DNA from 3 places in the Nonomuraea sp. ZG12 genome. Region 1 is predicted to be linked to each of the others. Evidence: riboswitches for the same ligand, from Rfam matches in the RefSeq annotation. Region 1 holds a riboswitch; each other region holds the start of a gene.
What was found. Region 1 has a riboswitch for thiamine pyrophosphate ahead of ACTMTF_RS33365 (purine-cytosine permease family protein). Riboswitches for the same ligand answer to the same signal wherever they lie in the genome.

Region 1 (6,778 bases):
TGCGCCGCGAGATCGACGGCGTCAGCCAGCGGATGCTCAGTGTCACCCTGCGCCAGCTCGAACGCGACGGCCTGGTGACCCGCACCGTCCACCCCGTGGTGCCGCCGCGCGTCGACTACGCGCTCACGCCGCTCGGCCGCACCCTGCACGAGACGATCAAGTCGCTGGTGACCTGGACCGAGCAGCACCAGCGGGAGATCGCCGAAGCGCGTGCGGAGTACGACTCGCGACGCGAGATGATGGAGGCATGACGGTTCCCGAAGTCGAGGCGCGAGACGTCCCCGCCGAGGCATACCTCCTGGACGTGCGCGAGCAGGACGAATGGGTGGCGGGTCACGCCCCCGAAGCGGTGCACATCCCCATGACGCAGATCCAGTCCCGCCTCGACGAGGTGCCCGGCGACCGGACCGTTTACGTCGTCTGCCGGGTGGGCGGCCGGTCGCTGCAGGTCGCGGCCTGGCTCAACCAGGTCGGCCGCGAGGCGATCAACGTCGACGGCGGCATGCGCTCCTGGGAGCACGAGAAGCGTCCGATGGTGAGCGAGACGGGTCAGCAGCCCTTCGTCGCCTGAACGAACCTGTCAGGATCGTGCCGTCATCGGCCGGTACTGCGTTGAGACGCAGGTCAAGGGCCACCCGCACGGTTGCGGATGGCCCCGCGAACTCGCCGGCGTCAGCAAGCCCTGGTACGCCGACCAGCTGAAAGCCCGAGCGTCAGCGGCTCAGGCGTACTGGTTGTGTCGCCACTTGCCTTCCTTGCAAGCCAGGTGTTGGCCTTTTTTGGTGGAGATGCACACCTTGACGTAGACCAGCTTTATGGACTTGGAGCCCCTGCGGACGAAGTTTCCGAAGTTGGTGCCGTGGGAGCCGCAGCTGGTGTCCTTCTTCCAGGCGCCGTACCCCCTGGTTCGATCGGTGTGTATCCACTCAATCCGGGCCCGCACCCCATGGTTGTCAGCGGGACAGATGTCGCGCACCTTGAAGTTCCGAAAGATGACCTTCTTCCGGTTGACGAAGTCGACGGTCGTCTGGGCGTACCCGGCGCCGGCGCGGTCAGGGTTTGACACGCGGGCGGAGGACACTCCGTCTCTCGCCTGCGCCGGGCTTGCCACCAGCAGCCCGCTCAACGCTGCGATGCCCATCACGGCGCCCAGAATGCGTGTCTTCAACAGTCCTCCAGCAAGAGATGTTGCGGTTCGCCCTGGAGTGAACTCCAGCGCGCGGAGTGATCATCGCACTCGTCGGCAGCACTGTGGAATACGCCGGGAATACGCCTGGTCACCCGGAGTCGAGAGATGACTTCGGGCGAGACGGTCGGTCCGTACAGCCCCCGGTGGTGGCCGATCTAGGACGAATGGTGCATCATGGGGGCGCGAGCTGGGATGATCTCGGCTTCGTGTACCAAACCCCCGCGGGAGCTTGGGGCAACCAGGCTGAGAGGGTAGCTACTGCTGCTGCCGACCGCATGAACCTGTCCGGGTAATGCCGGCGTAGGGAGTGCGCGATGTCGCATGCCGTCCACGACGACGAAGTCCCCCTCACCCTCGAAAGCGCGGCGCCCAAGACATTGGGCGTGCTCGACCAGGGCGCGCTCTGGGCCAACCTGGCCGTCAGCCTGCTGGGCTTCTCCGGCGCGCTGTTCCTGATCGACCCGCTGGGCGGTGCCCCGCTGACGCTGGCCGCCGCGCTGACCGCGACGGTCGTGGGCAGCCTGATCGGCACCGCCATGGTGGGGCTGTCGGCCATCCCCGGCACCCAGACCGGGCAGCCCGCGATGGTGCTGCTGCGCGGGCTGTTCGGGGCCCGGCTGTCCTACATCCCGACGGCGCTCAACATCATCCAGATGATCGGCTGGGGCGCGTTCGAGCTCTGGGTCATCTCGATGGGCGCGATGGCCATCTTCGGCGACACCGTCCCGTACGCGGTGTGGGTGATCGTCGCCGGGGTGCTGACCACGGTGCTGACCATCTGGCCGCTCGGCGCGATCAGGCTGCTGCGCCGCTACATCACCATCGCCGTGATCATCGCGCTCATCTGGTTCGCCGTACGGTTCCTCGGCGACGCGCCGCCGCAGACGGGCGGCAGCTGGACGGCGTTCATGCCCGCGGTCGACTACGTGATCGCGCTGTCGGTGTCGTGGGTGCCGCTCGCCGCCGACTTCGCCAGGCACTCCAGGTCCAGCCGGGCCGCCTTCACCGGGGTCGTCGGCGGCTACACGCTGGCCCAGGTCGCCTGCCTCGGGCTCGGTGTCTACGCGGTGGCCATCGCGGGGGCCGGGGCGGTGGCGGCCGACAGCACGGCGGTGTTCGTGCCCTTCGTGGCCGCGCCGCTGGGCGCGCTGTTCTTCGCCATCCTCGTGCTGCGCGAGGCCGACCAGTCCTTCGCCAACGTCTACTCCACGACCGTCTCGCTGCAGAACCTGATGCCGCGGGTCGACAGGCGGATCCTCAGCACCGCCATCGGCGTGCTCACCGTCGCCATCGCGCTCGTGGTCGACGTGACGTCCTACGGCGCGTTCCTCGGCCTGATCGGCGCGGTCTTCGTGCCGATGTTCGCGGTGCTCGCCGTGGACTACTTCCTGCTCGGCGGCTCGACCCGCTGGAACACCGCCGAGAACGCGCCCGCCCGCTGGTCGATGCTGCTGCCCTGGGCGCTCGGCTTCGCCGCCTACTGGCTGACCACCTCGACCCCCACGATCGCCCAGTGGGACGGGATGTGGGCCGCGGTCCGCGAGGCGATCGGCTTCACCAGGGAGCCGTGGATGAACGGCGCGCTGGGCGGCGCCATCGTGGCGGCCCTGGTCACGCTGGCGGTGGGCGCGCTCAGGCGCCGCGCGACTCGCGACGCTCGACGTTGAGCAGGTGACGCTTGGCGGCCGCGCCTCCCGCGTAGTCGCCGAGCTCGCCGTCCTCCCGCACGACCCGGTGACACGGCACGACCACGCACACGGGGTTGGAGCTGAGCGCGTTGCCGACCGCGCGTAGCGCGCGCGGCCGGCCGATGAGCTCGCCGATCCGCTCCATGGTGGTGGTCGTGCCGTACGGGACCGCCATCGTCTTCTGCAGCACCGTGCGCGCGAACGACGTGGCGAGGGCCAGGTCGACCGGCGTGGCGAAGGCCCGCAGCCGGCCGGAGAAGTAGGCGTCCAACTCCCTGCGCACCGGGTCGAGCCGCCGGGCGTCGGTGCCGATCATGCTGCCGACGTGCTTGGCGACGCGCTCGTACACGATGTTCTCGTCCTCGAAGCTGCACGAGGCGATGCCCCTGGAGGTCACCGCGAGCACCAGCCGGCCGACCGCGCCGTCATAGGTGCCGAAGGCGACATCGAGCGGCCGATCGTCCCGATAGGTGTCGGACGTCACCCGCAGCAGGGCTTCGAGGTCGCCTGACATGCTTTCACCCTCTTCAGCCAGCCACGGAAATGCCGTGACCGCAGCGTATCGGACGGATCGCCCGGCATGAGCGCCACGCCACAGGCACTATGGAGATGTGGGGGACCTAAGGGCTGGGAGTGACGATGAGATAGCCCGCGCTGTGCTCGACAGCTCGCCCAACGCCGTGGTGGCCTTCGACAGGGACCAGAGTGTCCTGGTCTGGAACGCGGCGGCGGAGCGGCTCTTCGGCTGGACCGCCGAGGACATGCTGGGGCGCAGGGCGCCGATCGTGCCGGAGGAGCTGACCGCCGAGCACCACGCCGTGCTGGAACGGGTCCGTACCGGCGAGCAGGTCTCGCTGCGCACCAAGCGAGTGCGCAGCGACGGGGAACTGCTCGACGTGCGGGTGGACATCAGCGCGCTGCTCACGGGCAGCGCGGTGGCCGGCTACGTCTGCGTCTACCACCTGGTCCGGATGGACGACGCCGCCAAGAACCGGATGGCGCGCCGGGCCAGGCTGGTGCGCCGGCTCACCGACGTGGTGGGCGACATCAACGCCGAGCTGGACCTGCCCGCCGTGCTCGAACGGATCACGGCCAGCCTCACCGAGCTCACCGGCGCGGACGCGGGCGGGTTCGTGCTCATCGACGGGGAGCGGCTGCGGCTGGTCAGCACCTACCAGCTCCCGCGCACGCTGCAGGGCACCACCACCGACCTCCACTCCAGTCTGGTCGGGAAGCTGCTGCGCACCGGCAAGACCGTCATGCTGGAGTCACAGGGGCTCGACGGGCTGGTGTGGGCCGAGCTGAAGGGGCTGCACACGATCGCGCTGGGCCTGGCCGCCGTCGGCGGACGCCCGTACGGCGCCCTCTACGCGCTGTTCGCCAAGCGTAAGCCGGGGCATCTGGAGCTGGAGCTGCTGGAGCTGCTCGCCGGTCACGCGGGCATCGCGGTCGGCAACGCGGTCGCCTACCAGGACGCGGTGCGGCAGCGGGCGCACGAGCGAGCGGTGTTCGACGCCAGCGCCGACGGCATCGCGGTGCTCGACGGCGATGGCCGGGTGCTCAGGTGGAACCCGGCGGCCGCCGAGCTCACCGCCGTCTCCGCCGAGGAGGTCATCGGGCAGAAGCCGCCGTTCTCACTGCCCGCCCCTGGCGAGAAGCTCACCTTCCAGCTCGGCACCGGGCGCTGGCTCGACGTGGTCAGCGCGCAGATCGAGGAGACCGGCGAGCTGGTCGTCGACTTCCGTGACGTGACCGCCGCCAAGGAGCTGGAGGAGGCCAAGGACCTGTTCCTGGCCACGACCAGCCACGAGTTGCGCACCCCGATCACCATCGTGCGCGGCTTCGCCAGCACTCTGGACACCCGCTGGGACAAGCTGAGCGACGCCGAGCGGCGGTCGGCCGTGCACACCATCGCCGAGCGGTCCCGGTCGCTCGGGCAGCTCATGGACCACCTGCTGCTGGGGGCCAGGGCGGGCGCGGAGGAGCAGGTGGTCAGGGACGAGCCGTTCGACCTCGCCGAGCGGGTGCACGCGGCCACGTTGGGGCTGCCGGTGCTGTCGGACAAACATCGGGTCGAAGTGAGCATCGAGGCCGGACTGCCGCAGGTGAGGGGGGACGCGCTCGCCACCGACATCGTCCTCGGGCAGCTGCTGGAGAACGCCTTCAAATACTCCCCCGAGGGCGGGCTGATCCGGGTGGCGGCCTGGCCGGAGAACGGCGGGGTGACCGTGGTCGTCGACGACGAGGGCGTCGGTATCGCGGAGCCGGACCGGGAGCGCGTCTTCGAGCGGTTCGTGCAGGTGGACAGTGGTGACCGCAGGAGGTTCGGCGGCGTCGGCCTCGGCCTCTACATCGTGCGCAGCCTGGCCAGGGCGCAGGGCGGCGACGTGAGCGCCCATCCGCGGCCGGACGGAGGCACCCGGATGAAGCTCAAACTGAGGCGCGCATCTTCTATCGGATCCGACACACCGATGCGGTAACGAGGTGGTCACAGTTGAGCTGATCTATCGTCCGATGTGTACAAGCTGTGATCGAGATGCGGTTTCTGGGATCGAGTAACGGGGCATTTCGGTCGTACCGGGGAGTGTTCCCGCGGGGGGCACTGGGAGCGGGGAGGTGGGTGTGTCAAGCGTCGTGCTGCTGCCGTACGCGCCGTCCAGCGTCGCCGTTGCCCGCCAGCGTCTGAGCACTGACCTGCAGGATTGTGGGGTGTTCAGCACCGCGATCGACGATGCCGTCCTCGTGGTGAGTGAGCTGATGAGCAACGCGCTGAGGCACGCGCATCCATTGCCTTCAGGCATGGTGAAGGTCACCTGGATGCGCAGCGATGATCACATTGAGGTCGCCGTGAGCGACGGGGGCGCGGCGACCGAGCCGCGCGCGGGCCGCCCCACGCTGTCCTCGCTGGGTGGCCGTGGCCTCGGCATTGTCGAGTACGTCGCGGAAAGCTGGGGTGTGCGGCACGAAGGTGACACGACGACGGTGTGGGCGATCCTGCCCGCCCCTCATGGATCGATGAACGGGCAGGTCCACGCACTCAGAGAGGCCGGCTAGCCAGCACCGCTCGTTCGCCGGCCGTCCAGGCCGTGGAGACCAGCAGGTAGAGTCCCGCCGCCAGGGGGAGCACGGCGGCGGCGAGCACCGAACCGTACGGCAGCAGCGGCATGATCCTTCGCAGGAGCTCGGGCTGCTCCGCCGGGAGCGTCGACGTGATCTGGCGGGAGGTCAGCCAGGCCACCACCATGAGCAGCACGATGACCAAAGCGAAGACCGAAACCGGCAGGCTGACCAGACCGTAATGAGCGATCACGCTCGCCACCTGCTGACCCAGCGGAGCCCCCAGAAGGTCATGGCCGACGAGCGCGGTCGGATGCGTGGCGACCCGGAAGACCAGCCACATGAAGGGAAGCTGCGCCAGACCCGGCAGAATCCCCGCGAACGGCGAGCTGCCCTCGGCGGCGAAGAGCGCGGACGTCTCCTTGGCCAGCCGCTGCGGATCACGCTCGAACTTCTTCCGCAACGCGCGCAGCCTGGGCGCCAGACGCTCCCTGATCCGCGTGGTACGCGCCTGACGGATGCCCAGCGGCAGCAGCAGGAGCCGCACGGCCAGGGTGAACAGCACGATCCCGAGAGCGGCGTCGCCGCCGGCCATGCCGATGACAAAGGTGACAAGAGAATCCATCGAGAGCCCATCTCACTCAGAGGTCAGGGCTTGACAGCCCCGCTTAACCGGAAGCGGGGCGTGACGATGGAGCTCGTGAGCGCGGCCGTCCCGCCGCGTCGGGATCGCGCTGGCGCAGGAACGCCGTACGCCGCGCGTAGACCAGCGGAAAGCCGGCCGGCTCACCGCCGACGACGGGCAGCAGCCTGGCGGCCCAGGAGGCCAGCAGCAGGACCGCCA
Region 2 (6,778 bases), on a different contig from region 1:
AGGGCTGCTCGCCCGTCACCAGCTCGAACAGCATGATGCCCGCGGCGTAGACGTCGCTGCGCACGTCGGCGCCGCCGGTCGTCACCTGCTCGGGCGACATGTAGCCGATCGTGCCGATCATCACGCCGGTGCGGGTCTGGTTGGTCGCCTCGATGGCCCTGGCCAGGCCGAAGTCCACGACCTTGACCCGGCCGTCGTCGGTCATCAGCACGTTCTCCGGCTTGACGTCACGATGGACGAGCCCGGCCTGGTGGGCCGCGCCGAGCGCCGCGAGCACCGGGATCATGATCTCCAGTGCCTCGCGGGCCGGCACCCTGCCGCGCTCGCGCAGGATGTCGCGCAGCGTCTTGCCGGGTACGTACTCCATCGACAGATAGACGATGTCGTTGTCGGTGCCCTGGTCGAAGACGTGCACCACGTTGGGATGGGAGAGACTGGCCACCGACTTGGCCTCGCCGATGAACCTGCGCACGAACGCCGGGTCCTCGGCGAGCGAGCGATGCATGACCTTCAGCGCGACGGTCCGGTCCAGCCGGATGTCCAGCGCGAGGTAGACGGTCGCCATACCGCCCCGGGCGATCAGGGACTCGATGCGGTAGCGCCCATCGAGCAGCCGGCCGACCAGAGGGTCCGCTGTCGTCGTGTCCACCCCGCCGAGTTTACGGGCGTTTCGCCCCCGGGAGGGCCTGAGCATCCGAAACCGATGCGGACCCGTGCCCGTTCAAGGGTTTCCCGGCGAGTCCGCGATGACCTGACGGCCGACGGTGGTTCGCCGGCCTCAGGGCGTCATCGGTGACGACGCCTCAGCGTAGCGCCGGCGCGGGATGCGGCCCGCCTGCCACGCCTGCCGACCGGCCAGCACCGCGCCCTTCATCGCCGTCGCCATCAGATCCGGCCGCTGCGCCCGGGTCACCGCCGTCGCCAGGAGCACGGCGTCGCAGCCCAGCTCCATCGCCAGGGCGGCGTCGCTGGCCGTGCCGATGCCCGCGTCGAGGATCACCGGCACCCCGGCCGCCTCCACGATGAGCTCGATGCTGTGCGGGTTGCGGATGCCGAGCCCGGAGCCGATCGGCGAGCCGAGCGGCATCACCGCCGCGCAGCCGGCCTGCTCCAGGCGGCGGGCGAGCGCCGGGTCGTCGCCGATGTACGGCAGCACCACGAAACCGTCGGCCACCAGCCGCTCGGCCGCGTCGAACGTCTCGATCGGGTCCGGCAGCAGGGTCCGCTCGTCGGCGATGACCTCCAGCTTGACCCAGTCGGTGCCGAGCGCCTCCCTGGCCAGCCGCGCCGTCAGCACGGCGTCGCCGGCGGTGAAGCAGCCCGCCGTGTTGGGCAGCACCCGGATGCCGCGCTCGCGGAGCACGTCCAGGACCGAGCCGCGGGCACCGGGGTCGAGCCGTCGCATCGCCACCGTGGTCAGCTCCGTGCCGGACGCCGCCAGCGCGGCGTCGAGCACCTCCAGCGAGGGCGCGCCGCCCGTGCCCATGATGAGCCGGGAGGAGAACTTCTCCCCGGCGATGATCAGATCATCCACCTTGCACCGCCGTCAGCACCTCCACGAGGTCGCCCTCGCGCAGCGCCGTGGTCTCCCACGAGCCGCGCGTGACCACCTCACCGTTCACGGCCACCGCCACGCCGGTGGTGGCCCCGCCTGACCGTCCGGTCAGATTCTGTACGGCCTGCGCCACGGTCATGCTGTCAGGCACCTCGTGCGCGGTCCCGTTGACCATCAGTTTCATGACATATCCCGGAATCTAGCGGGTGAGCACAATGTCGCGAGATCGCCGCCCTCGCCCTGGACGATCGCGGCCGTGACGGGGGTCAGCAGCACCCCACTGCGGAAGTGACCGGTGGCCAGCGTGAGGCCCGGCGTGCCGCTCGGCCCGACGATCGGCAGATTGTCCGGCGTCCCCGGGCGCAGGCCCGCCACCACGTCGGCGACCTCCAGCTCGGTGACGCCCGGCACCAGCTCCCTGGCGTCCCGCAGCAGCTCGTACAGGCCGCCCGCGGTCACCCTGGTGTCGAAGCCCAGCTCTTCCTGCGTGCCGCCGACGACCAGCTCGCCGTCACCGCGCGGCACCAGATAGACCGGCGTCCCGTGCACCATGCCGCGCACGCACCGGCCGAGCAGCGGCCGCTCCGAACGCAGCCGCATGATCTGCCCCTTGACCGGGCGTACCGGCACGTTCGCCAGCTCGCCGCTCCACGCCCCGGCCGCCAGCACCACCCGTTCGGCCAGGATCTCCCCGGGGCTCGCCGGGGGCGCCAGCCGTACACCCGTGACCCGGTCGCCGTCGCGCAGCAGCTCGCTGACGCGCGCCGGCACCAGCGGCACGCCGCGCCGCTCCAGGGCGGCGAGCAGCGCCGCGGTGACGCGGCGCGGGTTCACCCAGGCGTCGGTCCCGGCCAGCAGCCCGCCGCGCACGGAGGGCGCCAGCATCGGCTCCAGCCGGCGGCACTCCCGGCCCGTCAGCCGCTCGACCGGCAGGCCCAGCTTCTCCATGAACGCGGCCAGCTCGCCCAGCGCGGCCAGGTCGTCGGCCCCGAACGCCACGTCGAGCGTCCCGTCGGCCCGCAGGTCGAGCCCGGCCCTGGCGGCGGCGGAGATCCCCCCGCCGAAGCCTCCGCCCGAGCCGGACACCCCGTCCGCACCGCCCGCCGCGCCGAGCTCGCCATCGGAGCCAGGGGCGTCGTCCGGGATGAGCCTGTGACGAGAGCCGGAGGCGTCGTCCGGGACGGGCCCGTCGCCGGGGGCGGGGGCGTGGTTCGGGAGGGGCGCGCGGCGGGAGCCGGGGGTGTCGTTCGTCAGGCCCGCGTCGGCGGCGAGTTCGGCGGCGAAGGCGGGCCAGCGGCTCAGGGAGGCGAGGCCGAGCCGGAGCAGCGGCTCCTCGGTGTAGGTGACCTCGCTGACCGGCGCCAGCATGCCCGCCGCGGCGTGCGAGGCGCCCGAGGCCGGGGCCGGATCCACCACGGTGACCGGCCGGCCCTCGCGAGCCAGCCGCCAGGCGATGGACAGCCCGACGATGCCCGCTCCGACGACCACGTCCATGGTCCGCTCCCTTCGCCGGCATGATCCGGATCAGGTGTCTTGCGGTCGAAGGCCCGGTAAAGCCTTCCTCTCAGCCCGGTATCGGCCGGACTCCCGCGCGTCTTACGTCCCCTACCTTACGGCCTCGACGCGACGATCCGGCACGCCCCCCGTTATGGTCATTTACGTGAATCGTGTCGTGGTGGTAGGAGCGGGTCTGGCGGGCGTGCGCAGCGTCGAGGCTCTGCGTGCGCGGGGCTTCGACGGCAAGATCACCTTGATCGGGGAGGAGCGGCATCGGCCGTATGACCGCCCGCCCCTGTCGAAGGCCGTGCTGCTCGGCGACTCCGACTCCAGCTTCGTCGACTCCGACCTGTCCGCGATGGGGATCGACTTCAGGCCCGGCGTCTCGGCCAAGGCGCTGCGGGCCGGCGCCGTGGAGACCACCGAGGGCGAGCTCGCCTACGACGGGCTGGTGATCGCCACCGGGACCGAGCCGATCATGCTGCCCGGCGACGGCCCGCAGCACGCGCTGCGCACCCTGGACGACTCGCTGGAGCTGCGGGCCAGGCTGGTCCCCGGCGCTCGGGTGGCGGTCATCGGCGCGGGCTGGATCGGCGCGGAGGTGGCCACCGCGGCCCGCTGGGCCGGTTGCGCGGTGACGGTGATCGAGGCCGCCTCCGCCCCGCTCGCGCTCGCGGTCGGCGCCGAGATCGGCGCCCGCACGCTGAGCTGGTACGACGGCATCGACCTGCGGCTCGACACCATGGTCGGAGCGGTGGACGAGGGCGGCGTCGAGCTGGTCGGCGGCGGCTTCGTCGAGGCGCACGTGGTCGTCGCCGGGATCGGCGTGCGCCCGGCCGTCGAGTGGCTCGCCGACGCCGACATCGACCTGCACAACGGCGTCGTCACCGACGAGCACCTGCGCACCTCGATGCCGGGCGTGGTCGCGGTGGGCGACTGCGCCGCCTGGTGGTCGCGCCGCTACCAGGCCAGGCTGCGCGTGGAGCACTGGGACACCGCGCTGGGCGCGCCCGAGGTCGCCGCCGCGACCCTGCTGGGGGAGAAGGCGGTCTACGACCCGGTCCCGTACTTCTGGTCGGAGCAGTTCGGTCACATGATCCAGTACGCGGGCCATCATCCGGCCGGCCGGCGGCTGCTGTACCGCGGCACACCGGAGGGCAAGTGGTCGGCCTGCTGGCTCACCGACGAGGACGAGCTGGCCGCGGTGCTGTCCGTGGACCGGCCCCGCGACCTCGTCCAGGGACGCCGAATCATCGAGGCGGGCCACCGTCTGGACACGGAACGCCTGGTGGATCCGGACGTCCCCCTACGAGATTGTGTTGTTTGAGCAAGCACGGCGTGTGGTAGTTGTGGTTTCGTGACGCTTTCTGTTGCACAGATCGACCGGGAGACCGACCAGCTCGTTGACGAGTGGCTCACTCTCTCCGAAGTGGCCCAGCGCCTGGGGCTTCCCCTGGGGCGGGCCAAGCAGCTCCTCAAGGATCACAAGCTGCTCGGCGTAAGGCGGGGCAGCGGCGGGCCACAGGTGCCCGCGGTGTTCCTTGAAGGAAAGGACGTGATGAAGGGCCTCCCCGGCACACTCACCGTGCTGCAGGACGCCGGCTACGACGATGTCGCGGCGTTGCGCTGGCTCTTCACCCCCGATGACTCGCTGCCAGGCTCGCCGGTTCAGGCGATCAAGGCCGGTCGTCATACAGAGGTGAAACGGCGTGCCCAGGCCCTCGCTTTCTGACGCACGCCTCTACCTGTGCACCGACGGTCGGCGTGATCGTGGTGACCTGGCCGACTTCCTCGACGCGGTGCTCGCCGCGGGCGTGGACATCGTCCAGTTGCGGGAGAAGGGGCTCGAGGCGCGCGAAGAGCTCGCGCTGCTCGAGGTCTTCCGCGACGCCTGTGACCGGCATGGCCGGCTGCTGGCGGTCAACGACCGGGCCGACCTCGCCTACTCCGCCCACCCAGACGTGCTCCACCTGGGGCAGGACGACCTTCCTGTGGCCGTCGCGCGAGAGATACTCGGCGACGACATCGTCATCGGACGGTCCACCCACTCCGCCGCCGAGGCATCCGCCGCGGCCGTGGAGGAGGGCGTCGACTACTTCTGCTGCGGCCCGATCTGGCCCACGCCGACCAAGCCCGGCCGCCACGCGCCCGGCCCGCCGCTGCTCAGGCACGCGGCGTCGCTGGGCGTGGACCGGCCCTGGTTCGGCATCGGCGGCATCGACCTGTCCAACCTGGACGAGGTCATGTCGTACGGAGTGTCCAGGGTCGTGGTCGTGCGCGCGATCACCGACGCGGAGGATCCGGGCGCGGCCACGGCCGAGTTCGCCAAACGGCTCACGTCCTCCGGGACGCCGGCCGGGTGACCTTTCGCGGCCGGGCCGGGTGAGCTTTCGCGGTCACATCCTGCGGGAGGTGGCCGCGATGGCGAGTTCGGCGAGCGCGGCGCGGGCTTCGGGCGTGATCGGCGACTGTTCGAGTGAGGCGAGCGCCTTGCCGAGATAGTCGCCGATCATGTCCTCGCACTCCCGCAGCGCGCCGGTGCCCTCGATGATCTCGCGCAGGGTGGCCACGCCCCGCTCGTCGAGGTCCCGGTCGCCGAGCAGGGCGCGGACCGTGCTCGCCTCCGAGGCGGAGGCGGCGGCCAGCGTGCGGGCCACGAGCATCGTCCGCTTGCCCTCGCGCAGGTCGTCACCCGCCGGCTTGCCGGTCCTGGCGGGGTCGCCGAAAACGCCGAGGATGTCGTCACGCAGCTGGAAGGCGATGCCGACCCGGGTGCCGTAGGCGGTGCACAGCTCGTCCATCCACGGCTTCGACTCGCCCGCGCCGAGCACCAGGCCGAGCCTCAGCGGGTGCTCGACGGAGTACTTGCCGCTCTTGTAGAGCGCGACGCGCAGGGCCGACTCGAAGGTGTTCTCGCCGCCCGCCTGCTCCAGCAGGTCCAGATACTGCCCGCACATCAGCTCGGTGCGCATGTGGTCGTGCACCGGCTGGGCCGCCGCCAGCGACTCCGGGGGCAGGCCGCTGGTGCGCCACATCTCTCCCGACCAGATCAGCAGCAGGTTGCCCAGCAGGATCGCGGCACCCTCGCCGAACTGCTCCGCCGAGCCGTGCCAGCCGGCCTTCTCGTGCAGCGTCTGGAAGCGGCGGTGCGCGGCCGGCATGCCCCTGCGCAGGTCGCTCTTGTCCATCACGTCGTCGTGCACCAGCGCGCTGGCCTGCAGCAGCTCCAGCGAGGCCGCCGCGGTGAGGACGCCGGGCGCGTCGGTGCCGCCGGCGCCGCGCCAGCCCCAGTAGCAGAAGGCGGGGCGCAGTCGCTTGCCCCCCGACAGCAGCTCCTCCGCGGCCGTGTGGAGCGGCTCGAGCTCGGCCCCGCCGAGGGTGTGCAACTGCCGTTCGACGAACTCCCTCAGGCGACGGTCCACCTGGGCGCGCAGGTCGTCCATGCTCGCGGCGTCTGTGCTCATGCCATGAGACTAGTGGCCGGGCGCTGACATTCGCAGAGCGCCTCATATCGGTTGATTCCCCTGCGGCGGGTGGTGCCGGCCGGGCAACGGGTAACCTTGCCGCATGGCGCTTGGTCGACCCTCCGTCCTACCCGATCGTGTCCCCACCGTGCGCGAGCTCCTCGCCTCGGGCGCACGATCGTTCTCGTTCGAGTTCTTCCCTCCCAAGACCGACGAGGGGGAGCGGCAGCTGTGGAAGGCGATCAGGGAGCTGGAGTCGCTG
Region 3 (6,778 bases), on a different contig from region 1:
GCGGCGCCAGCCGGCCTGGGTGGCCTGCTGGTCGTAGAAGGCGAGCACGTCGGCTCTGGGAGCGGTGAAGCGGTAGTTCTGGCCGACGTACACCTGCTGGTAGTCGGGCTCGCAGCCGGACGACCGGCCACCCAGCGCCACGGCGTCCCCGGGCGCCTGGTCGAGGATGGCGAGCGAGCTCAGCACCGGGAGGAGTCGCTTCTCGGCCCCGGCGCAGCCGGTGTCGGCATCGAAGAACGAGCCGGCCGCCGAGGCGACCACGGCCAGGCCACTCGTACCGACGAGCCCCACGATGATCAGTCCGGCGACGATTTGGCGCTTCACGAGGCGGAGCCTAGTCGACCGGACGACCCGGGACGCCACCGTGACGCTACGCCCTCTCCAGGATGACCAGGGGAAGGTCGCGCTCCGTCCCCTCCTGGTAGGTGTCGTAGAGCGGGAAGACCTCCGCCATCACCCGCCAGAGCCGTCGCTTCTCCTCCGGGGTGGCCACCCGCGCCCGCGCGTCGAAGATGTCGCCGCCGACCTGGACGGTGACGCCGGGGTTCGCGGACAGGTTGAGGTACCAGGCGGGGTGCTGGGGCGAGCCGCCGTTCGAGGCCACCAGCAGGTGACGGTCGCCGTCCCGCCCGTAGATCAGCGCGGTACGGCGGAGCCTGCCGGACTTACGGCCCCGGGTGGTGAGCAGCAGGGTCGGCAAGCCCTGGTAGAGGTGACCGTCTCGTCCGTCGCTGTCCAGGTACGTGCGGATGTGCTCGGCCACCCACCCCGTCGGGCTGTCCAGCACTTCCTCAGCGGCCCCGCCGGCGGCGGGCCTGCTAGTGGGAGGCGCGTCCTCGGCGGGCGTGGGCAGGCTGCGCAGCAGGTGGTAGCGCCTGACCTGGCTGTTCTTCACTCCGGGGAACCGCTGGACCCGTCGCCAGTCGGCCGAACCGCCCACCGCGCCCTGGCCGGAGCTCGCGATGGCGTCCCGGTGCGCCCGCTCGTCGGTCCACTCGGCGTAGTTGAGCACGCGCGTGCCATCGGCGCTCACGTGGAAGTGGCCCGAGATCCCGCCGGGATGCGGCTCGGCCTCGCTCGCCAGCGCCTGGAACACGGTGTCGATCCACTGCCGCTGCCGCTCCCGGTCGGGCCCGTCGAACTCGACGCGCACGGCGACCAGGCACCCCGGCGTCGGCCGGTCCTCCCTCTCTCCGCTGCGGTACAGCTCGTACTCGACGGGCTCGGCTCCCGTCAGCCCGGCCACGAACGCGCGATCGGCAGCACCGCTCGCCCACTGCGTGTAGGTCAGTACGGCGCCGCCGTCCGTGGCGGCGAACTCGGTGACCGACAGGAGCCCCGTCGGCCACGGCGTCCCCTCCCAGGCGGCGGCCGAGGAGGATTCGGTCACCAGGACGGTGCCGGCATCGGGTCGGGCGATCTGTGGCCACATGCTGCTCATGAACGGTGTCCTCCTGGTCAGGCGGCGTAGGGATGATGGGAGCGGGCCGAGCGCAGTGCGCGGGCCCACCAGACGAACTGGTCGAGCAGGCGGGTCGCGGCTGCCTCGCAGGACGCCGGGTCCTTGGGCCGCCCGTCCGGGGTGAACTGGTAGGCGGCTCCGTGGAAGCTGACGGTGTCGCGGATGGTGACCGCGTGCAGCTCGGCGAACACCTGCCGGAGGTGCTCGACGGCTCGCAGCCCGCCGGATACGCCGCCGTACGAGATGAATCCGACGGGCTTGGCCTGCCATTCGGTGAAATGCCAGTCGATGGCGGATTTGAGGGACGCGGGATAGCTGTGGTTGTACTCGGGCGTCACCACGACGAACCCGTCGGCCCGGGTCAGCCGTTCGCTCACGGCCGCGAGCGCCCGCGCGTCCTCCGCGCCGGGGTCGCCGGTCAGGTGCGCCGGCAGCCGCGCCTGCGCCAGGTCGATGAGATCGACGACGACGTCCTGACGCGCGGCGGCCTGCTCGGCGAACCAGGCGGCGACCGTGGGGCCGAACCGGCCCGCACGCGTGCTCCCCACGATCAACGCGAGGTGGAGCGGTCTGTCAGACATACGCGGTCCTTTCAGGGTCGACCACCCAAGCGTCGAACTTGAACAAAGGTTTAAGTCAAGGGCTAGGCTGGCCGGCATGGCATCGATCCCTCCGGAGACCACGGAGCTGACGATCGGCGAGCTGTCGGAGCGCAGCGGCGTTCCCGCCTCGGCGCTGCGCTTCTACGAGCGGCAGGGCCTCATCGCCAGCCGCCGCACGACGGGCAACCAGCGCCGCTACCCCCGCCAGACGCTGCGCCAGCTCGCCTTCATCCGCGCCTCGCACCACCTGGGCATCCCGCTCACGGTGATCGGCGACGTGCTCGCCCTGCTGCCCGACGGTGTGGCGCCCACCCGTGAGTTCTGGGTCAAGGCGTCCGCATGCTGGAGCGCGGAGATCGACGCCCGGATCGAGCGGCTGGAGCGGATGCGGGACCGGTTCACCGACTGCATCGGCTGCGGCTGCCTGTCCTTCGAGGTCTGCGCCCTGACCAACCCGGCCGACCGGCTCGGCCAGGACGGCCCGGGGCCGCGCCGCCTGTTCGACTTCTGACACGGATCTTGCGCGTCGCCGGATGCCGGGTTAGCTTGAGGCAGTCCAACGCGGGAGCCCGGTTCGACCGGGCTGAGAGGACGGCTACTCATCAGCCGCCGACCGCCAGAACCTGCTCCGGGTAATGCCGGCGAAGGGAGTTGCGTGGTGAGCGACGCGCGCTTTTCCAAGGTCCACATCGGTGATCTCCGGGTCCCCATGCGCGAGATCCTGCTGTCCAACGGCGAACGGGTGCGCCTGTACGACACCTCCGGGCCGTACACCGACCAGTCCGTGACCACCGACCTCACCCAGGGCCTGCCGCCGCTGCGCCGGGAGTGGATCCTCGACCGGGGCGACGTCGCCCCGCAGGCGTCGGGGACGCTGCGGGCGACCGGGGCGCCGGTCACCCAGCTCGCCTACGCCCGCGCGGGCCTGATCACCCGCGAGATGGAGTTCGTCGCGGTCAGGGAAGGGGTCGCGCCGGAGTTCGTCCGGGACGAGGTGGCCGCCGGCCGGGCCATCATCCCGGCGAACGTCAACCACCCCGAGACCGAGCCCATGATCATCGGCCGCAACTTCCTGGTGAAGATCAACGCCAACATCGGCAACTCGGCCGTCTCCTCCTCCATCGAGGAGGAGGTGGAGAAGATGACCTGGGCCACCCGCTGGGGAGCCGACACCATCATGGACCTGTCCACCGGCAAGGACATCCACGCCACCCGCGAGTGGATCATCCGCAACTCCCCCGTCCCCGTCGGCACCGTGCCCATCTACCAGGCCCTGGAGAAGGTCAACGGGGTCGCCGCCGACCTGTCGTGGGAGGTCTACCGCGACACCCTGATCGAGCAGTGCGAGCAGGGCGTCGACTACATGACCGTGCACGCCGGCGTCCGGCTGGCGTACGTGCCGCTGACGGCCCGCCGCAAGACCGGCATCGTCTCGCGCGGCGGCTCGATCATGGCCGCCTGGTGCCTGGCGCACCACCGCGAGAGCTTCCTGTACGAACACTTCGCCGACATGTGCGAGCTCCTGGCCGCCTACGACGTGGCGTTCTCCCTGGGCGACGGGCTGCGGCCCGGCTCCATCGCCGACGCCAACGACGAGGCCCAGTTCGCGGAGCTGCGCACGCTCGGCGAGCTCACCTCCATCGCCCGCGACCACGGCGTCCAAGTGATGATCGAGGGCCCCGGCCACGTGCCCATGCACAAGATCAAGGAGAACGTCGACCTGCAGCGCGAGCTCTGCGACGACGCGCCCTTCTACACGCTCGGCCCCCTGGTCACCGACATCGCCCCCGGCTACGACCACATCACCTCGGGCATCGGGGCCGCGATGATCGGCTGGTTCGGCACCGCGATGCTCTGCTACGTCACCCCCAAGGAGCACCTGGGCCTGCCCAACAGGGACGACGTCAAGACGGGCGTGATCACGTACAAGATCGCAGCGCACGCGGCGGACCTGGCCAAGGGGCATCCGCAGGCTCAGGCCTGGGACGACGCGCTGTCGGACGCCCGGTTCGAGTTCCGCTGGGAGGACCAGTTCGACCTGTCGCTCGACCCGGACACGGCCCGGTCCTTCCACGACGAGACCCTGCCCGCCGCCCCGGCCAAGACGGCCCACTTCTGCTCGATGTGCGGGCCGAAGTTCTGCTCGATGAAGATCAGCAAAGAGGTCATGGAGAAGTTCGGCCCTGACGGGTCGGCCTCGCTCACCGAGGAGGAGGTGCGGGAAGGGATGCTCGCCAAGTCCCGCGAGTTCGCGGAGTCGGGCAACAGGGTCTACCTGCCGATCGCCGACTGACGAAGCGGCCGGGTCGGCGTCGACCCGGCAGGGGTGAGGTCGCGTCGCCCGGTCGCTCATGGCGTGCGCTAGCTTCGGCGCATGGATGACAGCACGGGAGACGCGGCTCACACGCAGACACAGGCAGAAGTAGCGGCATTCCTCGCAGCCGGGACGGCAGAGGCGTCGCGCGTGACCTTGCGCGCCATCACGGCCCGCGATCAGGACGAGTTCCTGGATCTCACCGCCGCATCCGCGGACCTGCATGCTCCGCGGATGTCGTACCCCTCCACCCCGGAGGAGTTCCAGGCGTTCCTCACCCGGTTCGACCATGTGACCACCCAGGGCCTGCTGATCTGCCTGCGCGATACCGGCGCCATCGCGGGCACGGTCAACCTCAACAGCATCATCCGCGGCCGCTTCCAGAACGCTTCGCTCGGTTACGCGGCCTTCTCCCCCAGCGCCGGACGCGGCTACATGACCGAGGGCCTCGGCCTGGTGATCGGGTACGCCTTCGAGCGCCTGCGGCTGCACCGCCTGGAAGCCCAGATCCAGCCGGACAACCACCCCTCACTCAAGCTGGTCCAGCGCCTCGGCTTCCGTTACGAGGGCACCTCGCCCGACGTGCTGTTCATCGCCGGCGCCTGGCGCGACCACGAACGCTGGGCCCTCACCAACACCATGGTCTCTCCCGGCCCCTGGCCTGCCCATTCGAGCCGGCCCGCGTACTGAACCGGTCAGGAACGGAGAAGCGCCGGTCACCGGACCGCGACTAGCCTGACAGCTCGGCTCGGCGCGCGAAAGCGGAGGAAACCCGACATACGCTCAAAGCTGGTCCGATCGAGCCCGGCGGCGCCGACGTAGACCGTGCACAGCCCCCGCGTAACGGATGGAGACACCATGAGCATGCCCAAGAGGACGGACACGCAGTCGCCCGCGCCGCACATCGCGGACGCCCACGACCTGATCCGCGTCCACGGCGCGCGCGTGAACAACCTCAAGGACATCAGTGTCGAGATCCCGAAGCGCCGGCTGACCGTGTTCACCGGAGTGTCCGGCTCGGGCAAGAGCTCGCTGGTGTTCGGCACGATCGCCGCCGAGTCGCAGCGGCTGATCAACGAGACCTACAGCACCTTCGTGCAGGGTTTCATGCCGACGCTGGCCCGGCCCGAGGTCGACGTGCTCGACGGGCTGACGACCGCGATCATCGTCGACCAGCAGCGCCTGGGGGCCGACCCCCGCTCCACGGTCGGCACCGCCACCGACGCCAACGCGATGCTGCGCATCCTGTTCAGCCGGCTCGGGCAGCCGCACGTCGGCTCACCGCAGGCGTTCTCCTTCAACGTCGCCTCGATCAGCGGAGCGGGCGCGGTCACCCTGAGCCGTGGCGGGCAGACCATGAAGGAGCGTCGCGAGTTCAGCATCACCGGCGGCATGTGCCTGCGCTGCGAAGGCCGGGGCAAGGTCACCGACCTCGACCTCACCCAGCTGTACGACGACTCCAAGTCGATCGCCGAGGGCGCGTTCACCATCCCCGGCTGGAAGTCGGACAGCTTCTGGACGGTACGCGTCTACGCCGAGTCGGGCTTCGTCGACCCGAACAAGCCGATCCGCGAGTTCACCAAGAGGGAGATGAACGACTTCCTGTACAAGGAGGCCGTCAAGGTGAAGATCGACGGCGTCAACCTCACCTACGAGGGGCTGATCCCGAAGATCCAGAAGTCGTTCCTGGCCAAGGACAGGGAGGCGATGCAGCCGCACATCCGGGCGTTCGTGGACCGGGCGGTCACCTTCACCACCTGCCCCGAGTGCGACGGCACCCGGCTCAGCGAGGCGGCCCGGTCGTCGCGGATCGGCGGGATCAGCATCGCCGACGCCTGCGCGATGCAGATCAGCGACCTGGCCGAATGGGTCCGCGGCCTGACCGAGCCGTCGGTTGCGCCGCTGCTCGCCACGCTGCTGCGGACCCTCGACTCGTTCGTGGAGATCGGGCTGGGCTACATCTCGCTGGACCGGCCGTCGGGCAGCCTGTCGGGCGGCGAGGCGCAGCGCGTCAAGATGATCCGCCACCTCGGCTCCTCGCTCACCGACACCACCTACGTCTTCGACGAGCCCAGCATCGGCCTGCACCCCCACGACATCCAGCGGATGAACGACCTGCTGCGGCGGCTGCGGGACAAGGGCAACACGGTGCTCGTCGTCGAGCACAAGCCGGAGATGATCGCGATCGCCGACCACGTCGTGGACCTCGGCCCCGGCGCCGGCACGGCGGGCGGCACTGTCTGCTTCGAGGGCACCGTCGAGGGGCTGCGGGCCAGTGACACCCTCACCGGCCGCCACCTCGACGACCGGGCCACCCTCAAGGAGACGCTGCGGACGCCCAAGGGCGCGCTGGAGATCCGCGGCGCGACCGCCAACAACCTGCGGAACATCGACGTCGAC

Region 2: another riboswitch for thiamine pyrophosphate. It lies ahead of ACTMTF_RS01625 (FAD-dependent oxidoreductase); the one in region 1 lies ahead of ACTMTF_RS33365 (purine-cytosine permease family protein).
Region 3: another riboswitch for thiamine pyrophosphate. It lies ahead of thiC (phosphomethylpyrimidine synthase ThiC); the one in region 1 lies ahead of ACTMTF_RS33365 (purine-cytosine permease family protein).

Annotation. Positions count from the first base shown of each region.
Region 1 covers NZ_JBQHCW010000016.1:122,813-129,590, forward strand. Annotated here, with positions in the region: gene ACTMTF_RS33350 (winged helix-turn-helix transcriptional regulator) at 1-251, shown strand, start outside; gene ACTMTF_RS33355 (rhodanese-like domain-containing protein) at 248-571, shown strand; gene ACTMTF_RS33360 (hypothetical protein) at 722-1,168, opposite strand; TPP riboswitch at 1,401-1,513, shown strand; gene ACTMTF_RS33365 (purine-cytosine permease family protein) at 1,504-2,856, shown strand; gene ACTMTF_RS33370 (methylated-DNA--[protein]-cysteine S-methyltransferase) at 2,822-3,391, opposite strand; gene ACTMTF_RS33375 (PAS domain S-box protein) at 3,534-5,357, shown strand; gene ACTMTF_RS33380 (ATP-binding protein) at 5,500-5,931, shown strand; gene yidC (membrane protein insertase YidC) at 5,915-6,559, opposite strand; gene ACTMTF_RS33390 (DUF6412 domain-containing protein) at 6,603-6,778, opposite strand, start outside.
Region 2 covers NZ_JBQHCW010000001.1:355,613-362,390, forward strand. Annotated here, with positions in the region: gene pknB (Stk1 family PASTA domain-containing Ser/Thr kinase) at 1-649, opposite strand, end outside; gene ACTMTF_RS01615 (thiazole synthase) at 779-1,534, opposite strand; gene thiS (sulfur carrier protein ThiS) at 1,527-1,739, opposite strand; gene ACTMTF_RS01625 (FAD-dependent oxidoreductase) at 1,736-3,049, opposite strand; TPP riboswitch at 3,040-3,156, opposite strand; gene ACTMTF_RS01630 (NAD(P)/FAD-dependent oxidoreductase) at 3,216-4,379, shown strand; gene ACTMTF_RS01635 (Rv2175c family DNA-binding protein) at 4,410-4,784, shown strand; gene thiE (thiamine phosphate synthase) at 4,762-5,415, shown strand; gene ACTMTF_RS01645 (polyprenyl synthetase family protein) at 5,449-6,516, opposite strand; gene metF (methylenetetrahydrofolate reductase [NAD(P)H]) at 6,620-6,778, shown strand, end outside.
Region 3 covers NZ_JBQHCW010000028.1:29,247-36,024, reverse strand. Annotated here, with positions in the region: gene ACTMTF_RS41880 (hypothetical protein) at 1-324, opposite strand, end outside; gene ACTMTF_RS41875 (nitroreductase family deazaflavin-dependent oxidoreductase) at 371-1,441, opposite strand; gene ACTMTF_RS41870 (NADPH-dependent FMN reductase) at 1,459-2,043, opposite strand; gene soxR (redox-sensitive transcriptional activator SoxR) at 2,120-2,575, shown strand; TPP riboswitch at 2,616-2,731, shown strand; gene thiC (phosphomethylpyrimidine synthase ThiC) at 2,774-4,357, shown strand; gene ACTMTF_RS41855 (GNAT family N-acetyltransferase) at 4,529-5,068, shown strand; gene ACTMTF_RS41850 (ATP-binding cassette domain-containing protein) at 5,243-6,778, shown strand, end outside.